2 linked regions of the Alkalihalobacterium alkalinitrilicum genome follow. Each later gene encodes a partner of the first gene's protein in a complex. Links are inferred from orthologs where the notes say so. Each region holds a gene or a part of one and is shown in the gene's direction. Other genes may lie near its edges.

What was found.
Region 2: rny (region 1) and pnp share a complex: the UniProt entries of both Bacillus subtilis proteins name them as parts of the possible RNA degradosome complex. The link is inferred for Alkalihalobacterium alkalinitrilicum from one-to-one orthologs.

The regions. Positions count from the first base shown.
Region 1 is NZ_KV917368.1:19,171-22,089, forward strand. Bases 25-2,903 are described here. They hold rny (ribonuclease Y), read left to right. Parts: upstream 25-620; coding sequence 621-2,186; downstream 2,187-2,903. Other genes in these bases: BK574_RS00095 (ATPase), read left to right, coding at 25-469; BK574_RS00105 (TIGR00282 family metallophosphoesterase), read left to right, coding at 2,317-2,903. Outside these bases: more of BK574_RS00095, read left to right, coding at 1-24; more of BK574_RS00105, read left to right, coding at 2,904-2,919. UniProt on the Bacillus subtilis protein: Endoribonuclease that initiates mRNA decay. Initiates the decay of all SAM-dependent riboswitches, such as yitJ riboswitch. Involved in processing of the gapA operon mRNA, it cleaves between cggR and gapA.
Region 2 is NZ_KV917368.1:5,495,951-5,498,984, forward strand. The notes cover bases 1-2,994. They hold pnp (polyribonucleotide nucleotidyltransferase), read left to right. Parts: upstream 1-444; coding sequence 445-2,544; downstream 2,545-2,994. Other genes in these bases: rpsO (30S ribosomal protein S15), read left to right, coding at 1-268; BK574_RS26630 (polysaccharide deacetylase family protein), read left to right, coding at 2,672-2,994. Outside these bases: more of BK574_RS26630, read left to right, coding at 2,995-3,034. UniProt on the Bacillus subtilis protein: Involved in mRNA degradation. Catalyzes the phosphorolysis of single-stranded polyribonucleotides processively in the 3'- to 5'-direction. Necessary for competence development in Bacillus subtilis.

The DNA.
Region 1 (2,919 bases):
CGCTCGTGAACAAGCAAAACAGCAGATTGAAAGTTTAGTAACGAACGCCCTGCAATTTATTTTTGGTCCTTTATTTGCTTTTCAAATTGAAATTGAAGAGCATGGAAATAAACCAGTGGCTGAATTTTATGTCGTGTCAGATTATGAAGGCATCAAGGTTAAAACAAAACCTCAGGAAGCACGTGGAGGAGGCGTTGTCGATATCGTTACATTAGCCTTGCGTGTAGCACTAATTGAAACAACTGAGCCGAAAATGGAAGGGCCAATTCTATTAGATGAACCAGGAAAACATGTTTCAGGAGAATACGTTCTTTACTTATATGAATTTCTTAAATCGATAAGTACGATGTTTAACCGACAAATTATTATGATTACTCATAACCAACATTTAGCACAGTCTGGTGATCAAGCTTATTATGTTGATATACGCGATGGTATTAGTGAAGTAAATCAATCTGTCAATGCTTGACAACAAAAATATCCAACTATACAATTAAGAAGAATACGGCATTTTAAATGTCATGTTTCCTTCATGAAGTGTGTAAGTTAACGCACAATAATTAACGAATGATAATATGACTTTTGGAACCAACAATTAGATAGCAAGAGGAGGTGACTACATGGATAACGTCTTAATCATCTCCATTTTGCTTGTTGTCTCTGCTGGTGTTGGTGCAGTTGTTGGATATCTTGTTCGAAAATCCATTGCTGAAGCGAAAATTTCTAGTGCGGAACATGCTGCTAAACAGATTGTTGAAGATGGTAAACGAGAAGCTGAAGCTAGTAAGAAAGAAGCCGTTCTTGAAGCAAAGGACGAGGTTCATAAACTTCGCATAGAAGCTGAGCGTGAGATTCGTGAACGTAGAAATGAGATTCAAAAACAAGAGAATCGTTTGGTTCAAAAAGAAGAGATCCTTGACCGTAAAAGTGAAACTCTAGACAAGAAAGAGGAATCATTAGAAAAGAGAGAGGAGTCTCTCGCCAAAAAACAACGACATATTGAAGAGATGGATAGCAAAGTGGAGGAAATCTTGAACAAGCAGAAAACCGAACTTGAAAGGATTTCTGGACTTTCTAGAGAAGAAGCGAAAGAAGCTATTCGAAGCGAAGTTGAGCAAGACCTTACTCATGAAATGGCAGTGTTAGTGAAAGATCGATTAACACAGGCGAAAGAAGAAGCTGATAAGAAAGCTAGAGAAATTCTTTCGTTAGCTATTCAAAGGTGTTCTGCCGACCATGTAGCGGAAACAACAGTTTCTGTTGTCAGTCTACCTAATGATGAAATGAAAGGTCGCATCATTGGTAGGGAAGGGCGTAATATTCGAGCATTGGAGACACTGACAGGGATTGATCTCATTATTGATGATACTCCTGAAGCAGTGATCTTGTCAGGGTTTGACCCTATTCGTAGAGAAATTGCCCGTACAGCTTTAGAAAAGCTCGTTCAAGATGGACGAATTCATCCAGCTCGTATTGAAGAAATGGTAGATAAGTCTCGTCGCGAGGTTGACGAAACGATCCGTGAATACGGAGAACAAGCAACTTTTGAGATGGGAATTCATGGCTTACATCCAGACCTTATTAAAATATTAGGTCGATTAAAGTTTAGAACAAGTTATGGTCAAAATGTCTTGAAGCACTCGATGGAAGTTGCTTACTTGGCGGGACTAATGGCTGCTGAACTTGGTGAAGATGTACAACTTGCTCGTCGTGCTGGTTTACTCCATGATATTGGAAAAGCCATTGATCACGAAGTAGAAGGAAGCCACGTTGAAATTGGTGTAGAACTTGCTACAAAATACAAAGAGCATCCAGTTGTTATTAATAGTATTGCATCGCACCATGGTGATACCGAACCAACTTCAATTATAGCTACACTCGTTGCTGCTGCTGATGCATTAAGTGCGGCACGACCAGGTGCTAGACGAGAAACTCTAGAGACGTATATACGACGATTAGAGAAACTTGAAGAAATATCCGAGTCTTTTGAAGGTGTTGAAAAGACTTATGCTATTCAAGCTGGACGAGAAGTTCGAATTATGGTAAAGCCTGATATCGTAGATGATGCACAAGCCTATAAATTGGCTCGTGATATCACTAAGAAAATTGAAGAAGACCTTGATTACCCAGGTCACATTCGCGTTACAGTCATACGTGAGACAAGGGCAGTCGAGTATGCAAAATAAAGTGGTGAAAACCACTTTATTTTTTTTCGATCGTTTTATGCTATAGGACTTGTAAAGGGCAATTATTTTTATATATGATTAATTCAGGGAAAGTACATACATAAAGTAAGTTATAGAAAAGAGGCTTTAGATGAAAATATTATTTGTTGGAGATGTTGTCGGTTCACCTGGTAGAGGAATGATAAAAGAATACTTACCAAAACTAAAAAAGAAGTACCGCCCACAAATATCAATCGTTAACGGTGAAAATGCAGCTGGTGGAAAAGGTATTACCCAGAAAATATATAAAGGTTTTCTGGATGCAGGCGCTCAAGCCGTCACATTGGGCAATCATTCCTGGGATAACCGTGAAATTTTTGAATTTATTGATGATGCTAGATCACTAGTTCGTCCTGCAAATTTTCCAGATGGTACGCCAGGACAAGGCTATACAATCGTGAAGGTAAATAGTATTGAAGTGGCTGTAATTAACTTAATGGGAAGAACGTTTCTTCCTCCAAACGATTGTCCTTTCCGAAAAGTTGACGAAATAATAGAACAGGTACAAAGTAGAACTCCAGTTATTTTTGTAGACTTTCATGCTGAAGCTACGAGCGAAAAGCAAGCGATGGGTTGGTATTTAGATGGCAGAGTCACAGCGGTCGTTGGTACACACACACATGTTCAAACTGCCGATCACCGAGTATTACCTAAGGGCACAGCTTATATTACTGACGTTGGGATGACAGGGCCT
Region 2 (3,034 bases), 5.5 Mb from region 1 along the record:
GGCACTTACACAAGAACGTAAAAACCAAATCATTAGTGAGTACAAAACTCATGAAAGTGACACTGGTTCTCCAGAAGTACAAATCGCTATCCTTACAGAGCAAATCAACACATTAAATGGGCACTTACGTACTCATAAGAAGGATCACCATTCTCGTCGTGGTCTTTTAAAAATGGTTGGACAACGTCGTAATCTTTTAACGTACTTACGTAATAAAGATGTTATACGTTACCGTAACCTTGTTGATAAGCTAGGATTACGTCGCTAATCACAAGTTAACACTTAATAAAAAGCGGGAGCATTCCCGCTTTTTTATTAGGGAAAAATATTGGATTTTTTATCCAGTTTATTGCACTTTCGATTTATTCTTTTATTTTAAGTATAAATAGGTAATAATAAAGACATATTGAAACATTTTGTTTAATGAGAGGAGTTCAAACCTGTATGGAACAAGAAAACCAAGTATTTTCTTTTGAATGGGCAGGTCGTCAATTAACTGTTGAAACGGGTCAATTAGCGAAGCAAGCAAATGGCGCTGTCATGATTAGATATGGTGACACTGCTGTACTTTCTACTGCTACTGCTTCAAAAGAGCCAAAAGATTTACCGTTTTTCCCATTGACAGTAAACTATGAAGAACGTCTTTACGCAGTGGGGAAAATTCCAGGAGGGTTTATTAAACGTGAAGGTCGTCCAAGTGAAAAAGCTATTCTTGCAAGCCGTTTAATAGATCGACCAATCCGTCCACTTTTTGCTGATGGATTTCGTAATGAAGTTCAAGTAATTAGTATTGTGATGAGTGTCGATCAAGATTGCTCTTCTGAAATGGCAGCAATGATTGGCTCAAGCTTAGCTCTTTGTATTTCAGATATTCCATTTGATGGACCGATTGCTGGAGTTACTGTTGGAAGAATTAATAATGAGTTCGTTATTAATCCGACAACAGAGCAATTAGAAAAAAGTGATATTAATCTAGTGGTAGCAGGGACAAAAGAAGCGATTAATATGGTCGAAGCAGGAGCAGATGAGGTTCCAGAGGAAATCATGTTAGAAGCGATTATGTTCGGTCACGATGAAATTAAGAGACTGGTTGCTTTCCAAGAAGAAGTCATTGCAAAAGTTGGGAAAGAAAAGTCGGAAATCGTCTTACGAGAGGTTAATCCAGAATTGGAACAACATGTTCGTGAATTAGCTGAGGCAGAATTAAAGCAAGCCGTACAAGTTGTGGAAAAACATGCTCGTCAAGCTGCAATAGACACGGTTATGACTGAAACGGTTGCTAAATTCGAGGATAATGAAGAAATTAGTCTATCAGAAGTGAAAGAGATTTTACATAAAATTGTAAAAGAAGAAGTAAGACGTTTAATTACGAAAGAAAAAGTAAGGCCAGATGGGCGAGGGATTGATGAAATCCGTTCACTATCTTCGCAAGTAAAATTATTACCAAGAACACATGGTTCTGGTTTATTCACACGCGGACAAACACAAGCTCTTAGTATTTGTACTTTAGGTGCATTAGGTGATGTTCAAATTCTAGATGGTTTAGGTATTGAAGAATCCAAGCGTTTTATGCATCACTATAACTTCCCACAGTTTAGTGTTGGTGAAACAGGACCGATTAGAGGACCTGGGCGTCGTGAAATTGGACATGGTGCACTAGGAGAACGAGCCTTAGAGCCTGTTATTCCGAATGAAAATGACTTCCCGTATACAATTCGTTTAGTATCTGAAGTTCTTGAGTCAAATGGTTCAACATCCCAAGCATCAATTTGTGCGAGTACATTAGCAATGATGGATGCAGGAGTACCTATCAAATCACCAGTTGCTGGTATTGCCATGGGACTCGTTAAATCTGGAGACGATGTTACCGTACTAACCGATATTCAAGGTATGGAAGATGCTTTAGGGGATATGGACTTTAAAGTAGCAGGTACAAAAGATGGAATAACAGCTTTACAGATGGATATTAAAATTAGTGGAATCGATCGTAATATTCTTAAGGAAGCATTAGCTCAAGCTAAAAGAGGTCGTATGGTCATTTTAGATAGTATGTTAGCTGCGATTAGCGAAGCACGCACTGAACTTTCAGCATATGCACCTAAGATCTTAACAATGAAAATTAACCCAGATAAAATTCGTGATGTCATTGGACCAAGTGGAAAAATGATTAATAAAATTATTGAAGATACTGGAGTAAAAATTGACATTGAGCAAGACGGAACAGTGTACATTTCTTCTGTTGACCATCAAATGAACTTAAAGGCTAAATCAATAATCGAAGACATTGTTCGCGAAGTAGAAGTAGGGCAAACGTATTTAGGAAAAGTAAAGCGTATTGAAAAATTCGGTGCCTTTGTTGAACTATTCAAAGGAAAAGATGGTCTTGTGCATATTTCTCAGTTAGCTGAGGAGCGCGTAAATAAAGTTGAAGATGTTGTAAAAATTGGCGATGAAATTTTAGTGAAAGTTACTGAAATTGATCCTCAAGGACGAGTTAACTTATCACGGAAAGTCTTACTTAAAGAGCAAAAACAAGAAAGTTAATAAGGAGAGGCTGGACAGTGACCAGTCTCTTTTTAAGCACTACATAAATTAATAAGTCAATTTTAAAAGTAAGCCTGTTCTACCCTGTCCTAATAGTGCATACGATTTAGTACAAGGGGGTAGAATGATGAAAAGCAAGTACGGTGTTCATCTAATTATTTTTGTATTTATTTTTATAATTGCTTATGGGACTACCCAAAACCCATTTACAGTAAATTACATAGACCAACTAAAGCAAGAGTCTATCATGGTTACTAAAATGCAAGACCCACTTTATGAACAAATAGCTATAGAAGCGCAGAAATATGAAAAACCACCGATTGATGCAATTGTAGATAGAGTGTGGAAAGCTGTTCCTGGATATAACGGGGTGCAGGTGGATTTAGAAGCATCTTATGAAAAAATGAAAAAGCAGGGTAGCTTTGATAAGCAAAAACTTGTATTTCGTGAAGTAAAACCTAAAGTTCATTTAGATGACTTACCTCCTACA